Regions from separate parts of the Shewanella sp. BF02_Schw genome, predicted to be linked through region 2. Evidence: predicted binding sites of a transcription regulator. Region 2 holds the regulator's gene; each other region holds the start of a gene.
The links. Region 2 encodes LexA, which represses DNA repair genes until DNA is damaged. Its sites were predicted from a motif close to TACTGTATNNNNATACAGTA; they were not measured.

Region 1 (6,698 bases), on a different contig from region 2:
TAATTGCCGAAGAATTACATCAAGGACTACTTATTGAAGTTGATTTTATTGGTGGTAATCGCTTTAGTTTTACACCGCAATTAGTGTCCACACTTGAACGTCCGCTTGGGCGAGCTGGGCAGTTATTTACCGAGCTTATTTTGCAAGAATTTGCTCAATATCAATTACAACAACAATCAGGATTGAGCGGTGCGGGTTTAGGTTAACGATGGACACAATTGGTAAACAAATGCAGTGGCAACAGAACGCGGATATTTTATTGAAATGTTGTCATGTTAAATGGATGATCATTTTGTTACCTTAAATCATCCATAAGGAATAATGCCTTAATACTGAATTGGGCAACTGCAAACATTAAATAAATTTTTAAGGAATGAAAATGAGCATGAAAAGTCATGAAGTAGATTATGAAATTATAGGTTCTAGTATGCAGCTGGTTGAAGTTGAATTAGACCCAAATGAGTCTGTTATTGCTGAAGCGGGTGCGATGACTTACCTCGAAGAAGACATTATGTTTGAGGCCAGAATGGGTGATGGCTCTGAACCAGAATCCGGTTTTTTTGGCAAGCTACTTGGTGCAGGTAAACGGGCCATTTCGGGTGAGGGTATTTTTATGACCCACTTTACTAATCAAGGTCAACAAAAACGAAAAGTGGCATTTGCTGCGCCATTTCCTGGCACTATTTTGGCTATAGACTTAGCTCAACATCAAGGCGAACTTATCTGCCAAAAAGACAGCTTTTTAGCGGCAGCCTTAGGCACGCAAGTAAGCATGAAGTTTAATAAGCGATTAGGCACCGGTTTCTTTGGTGGTGAAGGATTTATTCTACAAAGCCTTAAAGGTGATGGCATGGCGTTTGTGCATGCTGGTGGGACACTGATTAAAAAAGAATTACACGGTGAGACATTGCGGGTCGATACCGGTTGTTTAGTTGGATTCACTCCCGGAATTGATTATGACATACAACGTGCAGGCTCATTAAAGTCGATGGTATTTGGTGGTGAAGGTTTGTTCCTTGCAACCTTAAAAGGCCATGGGACTGTGTGGTTACAAAGCTTACCGTTTTCTCGTATGGCTGACAGAATTATTGCTCATGCACCATCAAGTGGTGGCAAAGACCAAGGTGAAGGTTCTGTACTTGGCGGAATAGGGCGAATGATTAACTAACATGGGCATTGCGTGATCTTATCACTGTGCCGTTAGTATTTGAGCTCAGACTATTTATAGCTAATAGTGTTTACGTAGTCTGAGCTGTCTTTAGGAGGCTGATTTAAAGAAGATGTTTACTGGCCTGCTGACAAGCTGGTCTGTTTTAATTCAAGGTTACCGATGCAAGGTCATCAATCTAACGTTATTATTCTAAGGTTGTTAGTTGCATAATGTGTTGGTATTGCAACTGTGTGACGGGCTGAATACTCAGGCGGGCACCTTTAGCCACTAATACCATATCTTGCAGCGCGGGATCGGCTTTCAATTGCTTCAAGCTCACAGGCTTAGAAAATTTGGCCATAAATTGAATATCGACTTGCCACCATCGAGGCGCATTAGCGTTAGATTTTGCATCAAAATACGGTGAACGGTTATCAAAAGCACTGCTATCAATTTGAGCTTCACTGCTAATTTTTGCTAAACCCACAATGGCAGGAACTTTACAGCTAGAGTGGTAAAACAACACTACATCGCCAATTGTAATTTGATCGCGAATATAATTACGTGCTTGATAGTTACGAATACCTTGCCAAGCAACAGTTTGCTGCTTACTCATCTGTAGATTATCAATACTAAAGTCGTCTGGTTCAGACTTCATTAACCAATAGTTCATGTGATCCCATTATTGTCTTTAAAGTGACTGAATAACCTTTCAGTGCTTAAGAATGGCAATGTACACGGTGCAGATACGATTAGGCAAATAAAAAGCCGACAGCATTATGCTATCGGCTTTTTACAACAGTGGTCATTCAGCGGTTATTAACGAATGTTAATAAGTCGGTTTGGCAATAACGGTTTGACCAATAGGGGTTAAACTTAATAAGGCTAACTTAAGATGTTGTAACGCGAACGGAATACCTATAATCGTTACAAAACAAGCCAGAGCATGGACTAGATGACCAATCGCGAGCCAAATACCAAAGCATAAAAACCATATTACATTACCCACCAAACCTAACGTGCCAGTGCCAATATCTTCTTGGCCTGAAATGTGTTTTCGGTTAACGGTCTCTTGTCCAAATGGCCAGAAAGCCAGTTCGCCAATAACAAAACAAGCACGACCAAATGGGATGCCAATGATACTGATAAAGCACAGTATTCCAACAAACCACCAAGCTAGGCCCATAACAAAACCACCCATTAAAAACCAAGCAATATTAAAGATTAAGCGTAAAAGAGACATTTTCATTCCTATCAATAGTCAATATTCTCAATATAAAGCCATTTTCATGCCATGTTTTCAATTTGTTGATTATTAAGGATTAAGTGTTGCTGTGGTATTGTATAAATAGAACAGTGCGAGGATTCACGCAAATGAATCGATGAGATTTATCATTTTTTAGTTAAAATGCTCATATTACAGTTGATTGAGACAATTCATGTTTTCGATAAGCCCAGTGCAAACGATGAACTTTGCTGGCCGCAGCATCTACATTAAACGAGATGATTTATTACATGCTGATTTTAGTGGTAATAAAGCACGTAAATTTTATCATTTTTTACATCATGATTATTCACATATTACCCAACTAGTGGCATCGGGTTCGGCCCAAGCCAACTCATTATATTCCATGTCAGTATTGGCTAAGCGGCAAGGGTGGAAATTTGATTACTATGTAAGCCATATCAGCGAGTTTTTATTACAACATCCTCAAGGCAATTATGCCGCTGCGATACAAAATGGCGCCAATATTATTGATGTTAGTCATTTGACCGATGTTGAAAATCTTCAAAGTATGCATTTAGACGATGCGATGCAATATATTGTTTCATCGAATCCAAGCTACGCAGATAAAAAACAATTACTTTTTATTCCTGAAGGTGGGCGTTGTGAGTATGCCGAAACCGGGATAACACAACTTGCCTGTGAAATAATTCAATGGGCGCAAGATCAACAAAAAAATAAGCTAAAGGTATTTTTACCCTCAGGTACGGGGACCACTGCGGCTTATTTAAATAAACAACTTACTCAACAATTGGCTCATTTATCATTAACGAAAGTTTTTACCATTGAGGTGTTAACTTGCAGTACCGTGGGAGGGGATGAATATTTACGTCAACAATTCTCACAATTAGTCGATGAGGTTTATTTTCCTACAATTATTAATGATGGTCATAAATATCATTTTGGCAAACTATCACGACGTTGTTTTGATATGTGGAATACAGTATGCCAGTCGGGAATTGAATTTGAATTATTGTACGACCCGGTTGGATTTCTAGTGTTACAACATTATTTGAATAGTAAAACTGCCAATGCAACCGATATTCTCTATATACATCAGGGGGGAGTTTTGGGAAATAAAACAATGTTGCCAAGATACCAACGAAAATTTTCGCACACTGTTTAATTACAGGGTGAATGCAAGATGTTTTTTCTATAAGTTGTTGATATAAAATTAGATATTTTAGAGGGGTTAACTGGGATGTAACGCTGAAGAATAACTTAAAATGATGCGAGTGAGTTATTCATTTTGCCCTGTTTTAATAAACATCGGTAAGTGAGAGGAGAATACCGAGAAATGAGTTTATTAAATAACAGAGCAAATGATTAACGCAAAGCGTTAGGGGGTATTACTTATTGGCAGAGATTAACCATTTCATGAAGTTTAATGCTTCAATACGTTTTGAAAAGGTTTTTTTGTTTTTACCTAGGCTGTCGGTAAAAGCAATTGAATTCTTGTTTGACGAGATAGAGTTAACCGGAAAGCTAACTGAAATTTCGTGTCCATTCATGTTGTATGACATAGGTCACACTCCTTCTTATATATTCACCATTAGGTGAGAAAATTGTTCAATAAAATATCCTTGGCATTTTTTAGTGTTGCAAAAGATTAATGTTTCGAGATTTAACTTAACCTATCCTTTACTCACTAATCAAGTGTTGATATGTAAATAGTTGATTAAGGTCTATTTTATGCTTGCAACATTGATGTTGTCACATGACATATAGCCATAAAAAAATTAATACATATTTAGTACTTAACTTTGTAAGTTAAACATAGTTTTATGACAACAAGATGACGTGAATATAATTTAAATTATCATATCAACAGAAATCAATTGAAATCAAAAACGATGTACAGAAGCTTGTCTTGGGTTTATTTACGAAGTGAAGTTGAGCAGACTTACAGGTAGGTAACCAAAATTAACAAGAAAACTAAATCTGTGTGGATAATATACTGAGTGTTTGCATATGGCAATAGTCTTTTTCAATTTTTAATCAAATTAATGCAGTTTTCGATTAAAAAATAGCAATTAGTGACTAATCATCGACAATTCTCACCTTGCTCGGATGTCGATAGTGTTAAAAGGGATGACGAAAATTCACTCATCATCCCTTATTGCTGGTACAACTTAATGATAAATAGCGGCCAAGTTGTCGATGCACAAACCTTAGTAGTTAACATTTTAAGAAACTAACGTAATGGTTAGTAAAGTAAATCGCCAATTGGATTTAATAGTTTGCTGAACCCTTTAGTGAAGTATAACGGGGCATCGACAATGGTATAGCACAAACAACCTTCAAGTGTTTTTGGTGAATGTTGGTGCTCTTTATCAAGCAGCATAAAATCACCAGGCTTGTAGGTGTTGTAACAGTCGCTGAACTCACCTGCGAGCAGTAATGTTAGCTCTGCACCTTTATGTGTATGTTCAGGAATTTCACCATTTGCTGCGATATGCAACAAGCTTGCTCTTGCTTGTGGCTCTCCGGTATCGAGTCTCAAACGGCTGACTTTACCAATACCCTGCCAAGAAGCATTAATTTGCTTACGAAATACCTTAGGCAGCGGATAATGCTGACCTTTAATACTAACGCTATTGTCTTCAATCGGATCAACTGTACTAGCTTGTTCAACCTCTAAAGTATCTAAGGTTGAATTTAATAGCTGCTCGAGTAGTGCGTCTAATTGATTATTATTAGTGTCTACCGACTGAGTTTTTACGGCCGACTCAAACTGTTGCTCAGACAACGCAATTGTCACCTGGTCAAGTTGTTGCTGGCAATGAGGACACAATTCAGCATGAGCGGAGATAGCAATCGACATCGATAGCGGCAACTCGCCTTTAGCATGGAGAGACAGCAAATGCTGGTCTGGGTGGTAATTAATCATAGTGTTTCTCCATAAAGCTTTTTAATTTTTCCAAGCCAAGTCTGAGTCGTGATTTAACCGTTCCAATTGGAATGTTAAGTTTGTCTGCTAACTCTTGTTGAGTAAGCTCTTGCATATAAATACCTTGTACTACTTGGCGTTGTAGAGGAGGTAATTCTTCTACATGCAGCAATAAAGTTGCCGATAATAAAAAATCATCGTCGTTGTTTTCAGCTTCATCAGACTCAAATAAAGGCCAAATATCATCACCGAAAGAATCTTCACGGTTATGTTGTACTTTACGGAGCATGTCAAAACATTGATTACGCATGATGGTAAATACCCAAGTACTTACCGCTGCTTTGTCTGCATTGTAAAGATGGGCTTTTGTCCATACTCGAGTCATTGTCTCTTGAACTAAATCCATGGCTAAGCCCTGTTGGCTTAAGCGCTGAACACCAAAAGAGTTAATTTTTGGGCCAAAATGCGAAAAAAGTTTTGCAAAAGATGCTTTGCATCGATCATTAGCCACCTGCATCATTAATGACGCAAGCTCATCAGCCATTGGATTGGGTTCGTTTGATTTCATAGCACCGCTTAGTTTAATTAGGGATCTTTGTGCAAGATGCCCCTTATCATAACGACTTTGTGTGCTTTGTGATTGAACATTTTCCATTATTTCACCCGCATCCAATAAATAACTCATTGAGCATAAGAGATTACGTCATTATGCTGTGGCTATCCTGAGCTCAAACAAGCTGCAGTATCATTATCTTATACGTGGCATTATTGGGTTCGGATCACAGTTCTGTATTATTTTATAATGTCGGCTAAGAATGATTTAGCTAATTGATGATCATGGCTATTGATACACTGATATTTTTCTTTGGAACTCAATGGGATAATTTCAAGCCATCGCTGACAAACCCACGCAATATCATTAAAGTTTTCTTCAGAATAGTGGGCAAGATGCTGTGGGTATTGCTGTAAAATTTGCTTTAACGTATTGCTAAGTGCTTTATCTTTTTTACGCTCATCAGTGTGATCGTGGCTCTGTTCAGTTTGTCGTTCAATGATATCGCACGGCCAAGAATCAATTAAGCTGACATCGGCACGCTTTAAACCGTCACTATCAACACTTATTTTGTTAATAATGAACGTTTTTTGCCCTTGCACACTAATACCTAATAAGCCATCTTCAAGCGTTTCAAAGTCGATAATCTGGGTTAATGTGCCCATGGGTAATATGGTTTTTTTATCATCAGCCAACATACATAAGCCAAAACCAACACCACTTTTTAGCGATTCTGATACTAAGCGTTTATATCTAGGTTCAAAAATACGTAACTGGGTATATCCTTGAGGTAACAAGCAAATCGGTAATGGGAATAATG
Region 2 (6,698 bases):
AATCGCCCTTCTATCTTAAATCGGCACTCTACATTAAATGATACTCTAGCTTTAATCGGCAACACACGAATATAAATAATCAACATTCATTATGTAAAAATATAATTTTCAAATTTATTTATTCCGCAGCAAATAACGCAATAATTGAAAAAACCCCACCTTGTGGATCATTGAGTACTGAAAAACGGCCTACGTTAGGAATATTGGTTGCTGGCACACAAACAGTAGCTCCCAAGGTTTGTGCTTTAGTCACTGATACATCACAGTCATCAACGGCAAAGTAACTCATCCAGTGGGCAAGAGTATCACCCCATTCTGCAGTCATTTCCATCATTCCGCCAATGGCTTGTTCATCCGCATACCATTCGGTGTATTCAAAATCAGCCACATCATTAAGCTGAGTTTGGTAACCTAATACTTGGCTATAAAACTGTTTCGCCGCAGCGGTATCACGACAAGCAAGCTCAACCCAACATAGGGTATTTGATTCTTGCGATCGCTTAATGCCAATATGGTCTTGGCCTTGCCATAATGCAAATCGACAGCCTTCTGGATCTGTGCATAGCGCCATACGGCCAGCATCTCCAACAGAATGTGGCCCAGCAATAATCTCACCTCCAGCTTGAGTCACAACCTTAGAGGTAGCATCAACATCATCGACCGCAAAATAAATTGTCCAATGAGTCGGTAAGGCTTCCATTTCTGCTGGCATTGGGTACATTGCCGCAATGTCATCACCGTCGATTTGCAGCATAGTATAATGCCCTTCTGGCATAGGCATATCATCGGCTCCCCAGCCAAATAGCGCCTGATAAAATGCTTTACCTGCCGCCCAATCATGAGTTGCTAATTCAATCCAGCAAGGCTGTCCTTGTTGATACTGTTGTACCTTCATTACCCTAATCCTTTATAAAAATAGTTGCCTTGATATAGCCAACATGAAACTTGTCTCATAAGTTAAGTCGATATCAGCAGAAAAGCAAAAAGCCTTCAAACGAAGGCTTTTAGGCTAAAAGTTGTTTCACCGGAATTTTTGCGTCTATTTAAACACCGGCAATATATCGGCCATGGCCAGCAAATGACATGTGGCAGTGATAACTCCAAACAACACCACAATAGCAATTAACGGGGTTCCACCAGGGACTTTAAATCCCTTTGAGTCAGGATATTGTTGTCTTACTTTATAGGCTAATAACGCTGGTACAATAACAGCCCAAATAGTGGCAGCTAGCGCAGCAAAACCAATCGCTAAAATAAATCCATTCGGAAATAACAAACCAAGGATTGTTGGTGGCACAAACGTGACCGCTGCCGTTTTAATTCGTCCTGATCGCGAGTCGTCAAACCCAAATAAATCAGCAAGGTAATCGAACAAGCCTAGTGTCACACCTAAAAATGATGAGGCTACGGCAAGGTTAGCAAATAGAGTTAGCATGTTATCAAGCCATTGGCTGGCAATAACCCCAGACAACGCACCCACTAACACACCTATATTGCCACCTTGAGCAATAATATCGGCAAACTGGCTTCGTTGAATATTACCCATCGTTGCCACTAACCAACATATATAAATTACCAATGCGATAGTGGTTCCAGTAATAATGGCTTTAACGATGGTTTTGGCATCTTTACCGTAATATTTGACTAAACTTGGCACATTGCCGTGATAACCAAAACTGGCTAAGCCAAATGGAATCGCGGCAAGTAAATAAGGCAGGTAACGCGATTCACCATCAGGCGACACTAGCTTTATGGTATCGATATCGATTAATAAGTTACCAATAGCCAAAAAGAAAGTAATCACCATACCGCCAAGCATGATTGTGGTGATACGGTCGACCGCTTTAGTACTAATAAATACCACCAGAGCCAAAACTACCGCAAACACTAATCCGGCTACGCTCTGCGGTAGGCTTACGCCCAATGCAGACAGACTGTGATTCACAATCGAACCACCACCGCTGATGTAAGCATAGGTTAAAATATATAACACAAACGCAATCGAAACGCCGTTAATCACCCGCCAGAACTGCCCCAGAGTCACCCGAGTTAAGGTGTCAAAACTGTCACCTGGTTCAAAATGCAAATTGGCTTCTAATAACAATAAACCCGACATTAGCATGCAAAACCAAACGCCGAGCAACATCGCGATAGAATAGCCAAACCACATTCCAGCACCAACAACGGGTAACGAAAACATGCCCGCACCCACAGTGGTTCCGGCAATAATCATCGCCCCACCCAATACAGATTTACCGCTGGTACGATGCTTGGCAGCATTCATATGATTAGCCATTATTGTCCGTGCTCCGCTTCCACACTATCAACAATGGTTTGTCTTACTAAAGAGCTGAGTAATTTATTAGCGTTATCACGAATTCTGATCACTTCAGCACGATGTTCGTCGCTGCATAAATAACCCAATTCTTTCAGTTTCACACTCAGGGTATTATATAATTTTTTGTCATAAAATTCTGGTGCGGTAATGCCATGCAGCGCGCCTAATCGTTGGGCTAACAAATGACTATCGCGTTCCAGTTCTGAGCGCTCAAGATCAGGTTTTATTGCCAGTAAATTGAAGATAATCGCATAACGTTGCAACGTTTCACTGATAGTTTCAGCAAGCAGTAACACTTGGGTAATATGACGAGGCGTTATCTCAAACTGATCGCTACCGGTCAGTAAACCTTGTTCAACCATGAAATCTAAAATGCTATCCACATGTTGAGGCACATCATCAATGCTCATAAATAGCTCAGCTTTAAGTAATGGATAAAAGTCCATTACAATGCCATGAATTCGCTGGCGATCGCACACGTCATAATGCACTAAACAACTGGCAATTAATGACGGCAACGCCATCAAATGAATAATATTATTACGGTAATAACTCATGGTGATGGCAATTTTTTCATCAACTGAAATAATTTCACCAATAAGGTCTTTGGTACTCACAAACTTATTTAACGACAGACAGTGATCAATAATTGACTTGCCATTACCTTCGGCCACAGAGGTATAATCGGTATAAGGCACTGTTTTAAGTAAGGCTAAATACAAATCAAGCTGACGTTCTAACTGGCTTCTTTCTAACGCATTTTGCTCTGACGCTAATAACACTAAACTAGTCAATGTTACTGAACTGGCTGCGGCCGCTCCATTAATATTAGTCATTACGCGGTTAGCTAACAAATTAACTGAGGGCGTAAACCAAGATGGTTTTTGGTCAGGATCTTTAGCTAGCTCATCACGCCACTCTGGCGCCTGCTGATTTAAGAACTGTTGTAAATTAATCGGCTCACCAAAATTCACATAACCTTGGCCAAAATTGCCTAACTTACGAATAGCACCAAATACCTGCCATACAGATTCTTTTTTCTTTTTCTTACCGCTTAATTCTTTGTGGTACGTCGCCACTTCCATCACATGGTCATAACCTAAATACACGGGTACTAAGGTTACTGGGCGCTCTATCCCACGTAGCACACTGTTAATTGTCATAGCCAACATACCGGTTTTAGGCGCTAGCAAACGTCCTGTACGCGAACGACCTCCTTCAGTGAAATACTCGACCGCATAACCCTTAGCAAATAACTGATCTAAATATTCACGAAATACTGCGGTATAAAGTTTATTACCATTAAAACTACGACGGATAAAGAATGCCCCACCACGGCGGAACATCGGCCCTGCTGGCCAAAAATTAAGGTTAATACCGGCAGCAATGTGCGGCGGAACCATGCCCTGATAATACAAAATATACGACAGTAGCAAGTAATCCATATGGCTACGATGGCAAGGAACGTAAACAATTTCATGGCCATCATGATGTAACTGTCTTACTTGCTCGGCACCTTTGATATTGATGCCACTGTATAATTTGTTCCATAACCAAGTCAGGAAACGTTCGGCAATACGCACCAAACTATCAGAATAGTCTGCGGCAATTTCATCAAGGTATTCAATGGCGGTTTCACGTGCTTTCTCGACTGTTACTTTCTTATTTGCAGACTCTTCTTCAATGGCTTTTTTGATAGATTCTGATTTTAATAAAGAGGCAAACAACGCTTGTCGATTCGGTAATTGTGGCCCCGTCATCACTTTGCGTTGACGGCGGAAATGCACACGGGCGACTCGGGTTAATTTGTGAGCAATTCTTTTATCAGTACCATGTTCATCGGCCATATGACGAAGCGATAATGCATTAGAAAACTGGACGAAATTATGGCGTCCTAAAAATAAAATCATTAACCATTTACGTAACCACGTAGGGTTTTCACGTTCAAATACAGCAGCTTTCATGCTGTCTTCTTCTTTACCTGGGGTACGTCCCCAATAAAGGCAAACAGGAACCAACTGTATATCTAATTCAGGGCTCTCACTATGAAGTGACAATAAACTGGTAAAATAATTAAGGAATTTGTCACCACTTTCACGTTTACCAAATAGTGGCTTGCGGCCCTCTAAACAGACCACACGAGGCACGGTTAAGCCATCAAGCTGTAATGGCTCATAAGGACTGGGCAGACCAAAGCCCTCGGTGATTTCGCTCAACGCGGCAATATCGCTAATAGATTCCGTTTTCATTAAATAAACCAAAGGTTTAGTTGGATCTATATTGAGGTCATCAAAAGGATCGTGAGGGACCACAATGGTCTGTACCATCCACTTTTGAATCCATCTTAATGCTCGTAAAAATATTGAATCTGGTTTTGACATGGTTATTTTCGCAACATAAGCCACTGTAATATTGTCGTATAGGATACCAGAAACCACCCTGCTTACACTATCAGACCGATCTATCTTTACGTTTAAGCTCTCACTATCAGAAATAACATAAGACAGAACATTAGTAATAGTTAATTAAAACATATTGTTGAGTGATACTTAATCAACAAAATACAAAAAATAGTTGGTTAATACTTGCGCGAACACAAACACTGTATATAATGACAGTCACTGTATAAAAAGACAGGAATCATCATGAGACCGTTAACGCCGCGCCAAGCAGAAATTTTAGACTTAATTAAAAACAATATCGCCGAAACAGGTATGCCACCCACTCGTGCTGAAATTGCGAATCGTCTTGGCTTTAAAAGTGCTAATGCCGCCGAAGAGCATTTAAAAGCATTAGCCAAAAAAGGCTTTATCGAGATCATGCCTGGTACCTCAAGAGGCATTCGTTTACCTCATGAAGAACAGGTTGAAACCGGTCTGCCACTCATTGGACAGGTTGCTGCTGGTGAACCAATTTTGGCCCAAGAGCATGTAGAGCAATACTATCAAGTCGATCCAAACATGTTTAAGCCCGCCGCAGATTTTTTATTGCGAGTGCGTGGTGACAGCATGAAAAACATTGGCATTTTAGAAGGTGACTTACTCGCTGTACATAAAATGCAGCAAGCACGTAATGGCCAGGTTGTTGTGGCACGTGTTGATGATGACGTCACCGTAAAACGATTTGAACAAAAAGGTAATGTGATTTATCTGCATGCCGAAAATGAAGATTACAATCCGATAAAAGTAGATTTAAGTTGCCAAAGCCTAACCATCGAAGGGCTTGCCGTTGGCGTTATCCGTAATGGAGATTGGTTATGAACAAACTAATGGGCATCGCGCCACGCCACCCGGGCTTATGGGTAGATTTAACTGAAACAGAACTGCATGGCACCCAAACCATTCAAACATTACAAACTGTCACCCAAGGTGAAGCTGAACTGAGCCAATTGTGCAGCCAGTTAGCAATATTGAGCCAGCAAGGCAGATGGATTGTATTAATTAGCCCGCCCCATATTGGCTATAAACATATGCTGGCAAGTGCTGGTGTAAGAATGGATCGCATTTTACTGGTGCACACCAAAGATGAAGTCGAAACATTATGGGCCATGGAGAAAGCGCTCACTAGCGGTACATCGAGCGCAGTAGTAACTTGGACAAGCTCACTTGATGCTCGCGATAGTCGCCGTTTAGAAATTGTCGCCAAAAGTGCACGTGCATTAGGGGTGGTAATTGAAGATGTGAATGCTCACTTACCTCACAAACATCAACTTGTTAGCCCTACTTTAACAAATGGAACAAGTAATTTTTGCTCATTTCACTAAGCACGAACCCTTCATTACCAAGCCCTGTATTGAATTCAGGGTTTTTTTTCATCTTTTTTCAGCCTATTAGCCAACAAAGTGATCTTGATCAATGTTTAATCTACAAGTAATGTGGTTAACAAGGATGAAACATTTTTTATCTTTAATTGGACGTGAATGGCAGTAATCAAGATTACTTTCAGACAAATGAGCCAAATCAAAATTGATAAGTTCAGTAGTAGGTACAAGCGTGGTGCACAGCTAACAATAAAACCGTAAACCGTATGTTTACAGCCACCAAAGTACTTTGAGGTCATCAAACTTTTTTCGGGAACCGAAGAGTTTGCATAGAGCAGAGAATTACTGTGTGACTCTTCTTTGTAGTTGCTATTTGCAATTAGCAGAGGAGTAGTCTTGTGAAGCAATGGTTGTATTGTTTACTGGTGGTGTTTGTAGCACTTCCGCTTGGGGCATCAGAAATGCCCCTCAACATGACTCAAGGCGTGACAGATATCAGTGGCAAGGTTTATGACCTCCACATGACGATTCTTTACATCTGTTGTGCAATTGGGTTAGTGGTGTTTGGGATCATGATTTACTCAATGATTTATCACCGCA
Region 3 (6,698 bases), on a different contig from region 2:
ACATGGCTTGTTGATCAGCAATATAAGCCATTGCAGCAATACCTGTTACAGCTTCAATACGACGCACACCGGCAGCAATACCATTCTCAGAAGTGATTTTAAATAAACCGATATCTCCAGTGCGGCCAACGTGAGTACCACCACACAGTTCGATAGAGAAATCACCCATAGTGACAACACGTACTTGGTCATCGTATTTCTCACCAAATAGTGCCATTGCACCTTTTTCTTTGGCTTCATCAATGCCCATTTCAGTGGTACAAAGTTCATGGTTACGACGAATTTGGGTATTAACTAAATCTTCGACAGCCTTCAATTCTGATGGCTTAACCGCTTCAAAATGAGCAAAGTCAAAACGTAAACGTTCAGGATTAACAAGTGAACCTTTTTGAGACACATGTGAGCCTAACACTTGACGTAATGCAGCATGCAATAAGTGAGTAACAGAATGATTTAATTGCGTACGATGACGTAAGTTTTTATCCACTTGTGCGGTTAACTGCTGGCCTATGACTAACTGACCTTGAGCTAATTGACCTTGGTGACCGGTAGCTGGACCAAACTTTTGAGTATCGGCAACGGCAAATACTACGCCTTCAGCTGTCAACTGGCCTTTATCACCAACCTGCCCACCAGATTCAGCATAAAATGGTGTGTTGTCTAATACTACGACAGCATCCTGACCCGCTATCACGGTATCAACCGCTTTACCGTCAACATATAAAGCAATCACGTTTGGCTGACCAGTTAACTCGGTATAACCGCTAAATGAGGTTTCTGCATCGATAATTAATTGGCTATTATAATCAGCGCCAAAGTTGCCTGCAGCTTGTGCACGGCTTCTTTGTTCAGCCATTGCTGACTCAAAGCCAGCTTCATCAACGTTAATATCACGTTCACGACAAACATCTGCAGTTAAATCGACAGGAAAACCATAGGTGTCATACAGTTTAAATAAGGTGTCACCATCTAAAGTATCACCTTGCAAGCTATTCAACGCGCCGTCTAAAATAACTAAACCGCGCTCAAGAGTGCGAGCAAACTGCTCTTCTTCCGCTTTTAAGGCTTTTTCAACAATAGCTTGAGTTTGTTTTAAACCAATGGCGGCATCGCCCATTACGCTAATAAGTGTTGGCACAAGTTTGTAGAAGAATGCGTCATTAGCACCCAGCTTGTTACCATGACGGACTGCACGACGAATAATACGGCGCAACACATAACCACGCCCTTCATTTGATGGCATAACACCATCAGCAATTAAAAATGCACATGAACGAATATGGTCAGCAATAACGCGCAGAGATTTATTTTCTAAATCAGTTACACCGATAATTTCAGCTGTTTTGGCAATAAGTTGTTTAAAAATATCGATTTCGTAGTTTGAATGCACGCCTTGCATAATCGCAGCAATACGCTCAATACCCATACCAGTATCAACAGAAGGTTTTGGCAATGGCAACATTTCACCGTCAGCCTGACGGTTGTATTGCATAAATACAATGTTCCAAATTTCAATAAAGCGGTCACCGTCTTCTTCAGGCGTGCCAGGACGGCCACCCCAAATATGATCACCATGATCGTAGAAAATTTCACTACAAGGACCACAAGGACCAGTGTCACCCATCTGCCAGAAGTTATCTGACGCAAAAGCCCCGCCTTTGTTATCACCTATGCGGATCATATTTTCCGCTGGCACGCCTATTTTTTGAGTCCAAAGATCATATGCTTCATCATCGGTTTCATAAATAGTGACACATAAGCGTTCTTTTGGCAGTTTGAGTGTTTCGGTTAGGAAGGTCCATGCAAAACGAATTGCATCTTCTTTGAAATAATCGCCGAAACTAAAGTTGCCTAACATTTCAAAAAAAGTATGGTGACGAGCGGTATAACCCACGTTATCTAAATCGTTATGTTTGCCACCTGCGCGCACACAGCGTTGTGAAGTTGTCGCTCGGGTGTAATTGCGTTTATCCATGCCGAGAAACACATCTTTAAACTGGTTCATACCCGCATTGGTGAATAACAGTGTTGGGTCATTTGTGGGAACAAGCGAGCTGCTATCAACAACCTGATGTCCGTTATCTTCAAAGTACTTTAAAAAAGCGCTTCTTAACTCTGCTGTAGTCTGAAACATGAAATGGCCCTGAATATAGAAAATACGAAAGTAACGAGCTTGGCATGCAAGCCTGTAAATGTAAGCATTATATACTGAATTTACGTCAACATGCGAGATGAGTGGCTCGATTATCCTCTGAGCATAAACCGATAATAATAGTTATTGATAAGCGATCTCACCGACTAAGGTTAACTAAGCTCAACTCGAGCTAATAAACACATCCCGAACAGCCCGTTACCCAACTAACGACGTTAAATTCACAGGCAATTGGCTCGTTGCTGGCGGCAAGACTGCCTTGTGAGTAAGCAAATGGTCAGCTTGAGATTGCAGATTAACAACAACTGTTGTTGTCGAGTGTTCGGTCTGTTATCCACATTTGAAGTGAGCTAAATGCCGTCTAATTTAACCAGATAAACCTCCGCTATCACGATAAAAAGAGCGTGGTTATAGTAACAAATTAGCTTTTAAACCAATTGAAGAAGGTAGCTGCATAACTAATAGATTGTTTGGCAAACAGTGTGATTTTACATGCTAAATAATTCAGAACTAAATCATTAAAAGTATGGGCATTAAAGCTATGTGGGATTATTCAAAGTAACGCAGAGTAGCGGATATGACTCAATAACCCTGAGATTGACAATAATCGAGTACTAGAGATTTTTCACATATCAACGTTTTTAACGTTGCAGTTTTTAACGTTGCAGTTTTTAACGTTGCAGTTTTTAGCGTTATAATTTTTAGCGTTATCGTTTTTAGGGTATAACAACAGGGGCTTTTAGCGGGGGAATATTCGCGGCGCGCAAGATGCGCTACCGCGATAGATGTAACTGACTGACTAGCTTAGAATACTTCACCCGTTTCAAGGTCAATATTCTCATCACTTTCTGTTTTAGAATCTGATGCATTAGCACCACCATTCAATAACATCGCACGTAAAGTGGTATTAATTTCACTGGCAATGACAGGGTTTTCAGTCAAGAATTTACCTGCATTAGCACGGCCTTGACCAATTTTCTCGCCTTTGTAGCTATACCAAGCACCCGCTTTATCAACTAACTTGTGCGCAACACCTAGATCGACTAACTCACCAGTACGGTTAATACCTTGTCCATAAAGGATTTGGAATTCAGCTTGCTTAAATGGAGCCGCAATTTTGTTTTTAACCACTTTAACGCGGGTTTCATTACCGACAACTTCGTCGCCGTCTTTAATGGCACCGGTACGACGAATATCTAAACGTACTGAAGCGTAGAACTTTAGTGCATTACCACCGGTAGTTGTTTCTGGGCTACCAAACATCACACCAATTTTCATACGAATTTGGTTAATAAAAATAAGCAAAGTATTTGATTGCTTAAGATTACCAGCCAGCTTACGCATAGCTTGGCTCATCATACGAGCGGCAAGGCCCATATGTGAATCACCAATTTCACCTTCAATTTCAGCTTTTGGCGTTAACGCTGCAACAGAATCGACCACAATAACGTCTACAGCACCAGAACGAGTTAACGCATCACAAATTTCTAACGCTTGTTCGCCTGTATCTGGCTGTGAACAAAGTAAGTTATCAATATCTACGCCTAACTTTTTCGCATAAATTGGGTCAAGAGCATGTTCAGCATCAATAAACGCACAAGTTTTACCTTCGCGTTGCGCTGCGGCAATCACTTCAAGAGTTAACGTCGTTTTACCTGATGATTCTGGACCGTAAATTTCAACGATACGTCCCATTGGTAAACCGCCCGCACCGAGTGCGATATCCAATGAAAGCGAACCGGTAGAGATAGTTTCAACATCCATTGTGCGATCTTCGCCCAACTTCATAATTGAGCCTTTACCAAATTGCTTTTCAATTTGGCTTAAAACGGCGGCTAGTGCTTTCTCTTTATTTGGATCAACCTTCATTATAAAACCCTCTTAAGGCATTCAATACGTTTAGTAAAATGCTATTTCGACTTAGGTGAAGTGACGTGAATCATTTCAATATGTTCATCAGTATACTGTATAGTCATACAGTATCAAGTGCTGAGCTGATTTTTTTTTAAACCTTTGAGAATTGATCATTTACATCAATATTTTATCCTCATAAAATTTTTTGTTTGAATCTATTTATACGCTGGGGGCAAATATTGTTAAGATTAGCCCCATAAGATTTACGTCCTACGATTGATTAATAGTGAAGTGTTCATAATGACAGTGATTGATACCAGCGATTTAGAAAAACACACCCCGATGATGCGCCAGTATTTGGGCTTAAAAGCGGCCCATCCTGATATGTTATTGTTTTATCGAATGGGTGATTTTTATGAGCTGTTTTACGATGATGCTAAACGCGCTTCTGAAATGCTGGGTATTTCACTGACGGCTCGTGGAAAAAGCGGTGGTGACCCGATTCCCATGGCAGGCATTCCATATCATGCTGTCGAAGGCTATTTAGCAAAATTAGTTAACATTGGTCAGTCTGTAGCCATTTGTGAGCAAATTGGTGATCCAGCCACATCAAAAGGCCCTGTTGAGCGCCAAGTGGTGCGCATTGTTACCCCTGGCACCTTAACTGACGAAGCTCTACTGCAAGAAAAACAAGACAATTTATTGGCAGCACTGTATCAGGGTAAAAGCGGTTTTGGTTACGCGACTTTAGACATTTCGTCTGGTCGTTTTGTTGTTGCAGAATTACCCACTCGTGAAGCTTTAGAAGCCGAATTACAGCGGACTAATCCAGCAGAGTTACTTTACAGTGAAGATTTTGCTGACATGTTATTAATCAATAACATGAAAGGCATCCGTCGTCGCCCAGAGTGGGAGTTTGATTACGACACGTGTATTAATTTACTGCTCAATCAATTTGGCACCAAAGATTTGCACGGTTTTGGTATTACTGATGCACGATTGGCGTTACAAGCTGCAGGTTGTTTAATGCAGTATGTAAAAGATACCCAAAAGATGGCGTTACCACATATCAACTCGATTGTGCGCTTTAATCAATCTGAATCTATTATTTTAGATGCCGCAACTAGACGTAATTTAGAGTTAACTCAAAATTTATCTGGCGGGCGAGAAAATACCCTATCATGGGTATTAGATAATACCGCAACCCCTATGGGTAGCCGTATGTTACAACGCTGGATCCATGAACCATTACGCAATCGTCAAACTATTCAATATCGCCATAGCGCAGTCAGTGAACTCATTGAACAAGACTTATATCAAACCTTACATGAGCAACTAAAAAGCTTAGGTGATATCGAACGTATTATGGCTCGTTTAGCACTACGCAGTGCCAGACCACGTGACTTTTCACGTTTAAAGCAAGCACTAACGCTTCTGCCTGAAATCCAACAAACATTAGCAACATGCCAACAACCTCGATTAAATACGTTAGTGCAATTACTGGGTGAATTCCCTGAACAACATGATTTATTAGAACGCGCTATTGTAGACAACCCTCCCATGTTAATTCGTGATGGTGGCGTTATCCGTACTGGCTATAATAATGAGTTAGATGAATGGCGTAAGTTGAGTGAAGGCGCCAGTGATTATTTAGTCGAACTTGAAGCTCGTGAGAAACAACAAACGGGGATTAACACCTTAAAAGTCGGCTATAACCGAGTTCATGGTTACTATATTGAAGTGAGCCGTTTACAGTCAGATAGAGTGCCACTGAGCTATCAGCGTCGTCAAACACTCAAAGGCACCGAACGATATATCACCCCAGAATTGAAAGAATACGAAGAAAAAGTACTTTCAAGCCAAGGCAAAGCACTTGCGCTTGAAAAACAACTGTGGGAACAACTGTTTGACTTATTGTTACCTAAATTACAAGAATTACAGCAGTTTGCAACGGCTGCTGCCGAGTTAGATATATTAAGTAACTTTGCCGAACGAGCACAATTATTTAATTATCAATGCCCACAAATGACCCACGATATTGGTATTAATATTGAAGCGGGCCGCCATCCAGTCGTTGAACGAGTTAGCCAAGCAGCATTTATTGCTAATCCGGTAGCGTTAACACCGCAGCGCCAAATGCTTATTGTCACAGGCCCGAATATGGGCGGTAAATCTACCTATATGCGTCAAGTTGCATTGATTACATTGATGGCACATATCGGCTGTTTCGTTCCAGCAGACCATGCTCAAATTGGTGAAATCGACCGAATTTTCACCCGTATTGGTGCATCAGATGATTTGGCATCGGGCCGATCAACCTTCATGGTTGAAATGACCGAAACGGCTAATATTTTACATAATGCTACTGCAAACAGTTTAGTGTTGATGGACGAAATAGGTCGCGGCACCTCGACTTATGATGGTTTAGCGCTCGCTTGGTCTGCTGCTGAATATCTAGCCAAAAATGTCAGTGCACTGACATTATTTGCTACTCATTATTTTGAGTTAACCCAATTGCCCGAGCTGTTACCGTCAGTCATTAATGTTCACTTAGATGCAATAGAACACGACGACACAATTGCCTTTATGCATTCGGTACAAGAAGGTGCGGCAAGTAAAAGTTATGGCCTACAAGTTGCGGCCCTAGCGGGTGTGCCGGCATCAGTCATTAAAGCGGCAAAACATAAGCTTC

Region 1: a site for LexA is predicted at 1,849-1,868, ahead of HNW13_RS05300 (EVE domain-containing protein). Genes of this name have one in related genera too.
Region 3: a site for LexA is predicted at 4,115-4,134, ahead of recA (recombinase RecA). Genes of this name have one in related genera too.

Annotation. Positions count from the first base shown of each region.
Region 1 is NZ_JABKAW020000001.1:1,177,333-1,184,030, forward strand. Features, by position in the region: gene HNW13_RS05290 (LysR family transcriptional regulator) at 1-206, shown strand, start outside; gene HNW13_RS05295 (TIGR00266 family protein) at 380-1,168, shown strand; gene HNW13_RS05300 (EVE domain-containing protein) at 1,356-1,823, opposite strand; gene HNW13_RS05305 (YccF domain-containing protein) at 1,980-2,393, opposite strand; gene HNW13_RS05310 (1-aminocyclopropane-1-carboxylate deaminase/D-cysteine desulfhydrase) at 2,590-3,561, shown strand; gene HNW13_RS05315 (hypothetical protein) at 3,785-3,958, opposite strand; gene HNW13_RS05320 (ChrR family anti-sigma-E factor) at 4,642-5,325, opposite strand; gene HNW13_RS05325 (sigma-70 family RNA polymerase sigma factor) at 5,318-5,980, opposite strand; gene HNW13_RS05330 (LON peptidase substrate-binding domain-containing protein) at 6,118-6,698, opposite strand, start outside.
Region 2 is NZ_JABKAW020000004.1:96,403-103,100, reverse strand. Features, by position in the region: gene HNW13_RS15700 (VOC family protein) at 119-895, opposite strand; gene mtr (tryptophan permease) at 1,040-2,296, opposite strand; gene plsB (glycerol-3-phosphate 1-O-acyltransferase PlsB) at 2,296-4,719, opposite strand; gene lexA (transcriptional repressor LexA) at 4,984-5,598, shown strand; gene HNW13_RS15680 (SulA-like leucine-rich domain-containing protein) at 5,595-6,101, shown strand; gene coxB (cytochrome c oxidase subunit II) at 6,497-6,698, shown strand, end outside.
Region 3 is NZ_JABKAW020000001.1:452,479-459,176, reverse strand. Features, by position in the region: gene alaS (alanine--tRNA ligase) at 1-2,134, opposite strand, end outside; gene recA (recombinase RecA) at 2,957-4,021, opposite strand; gene mutS (DNA mismatch repair protein MutS) at 4,307-6,698, shown strand, end outside.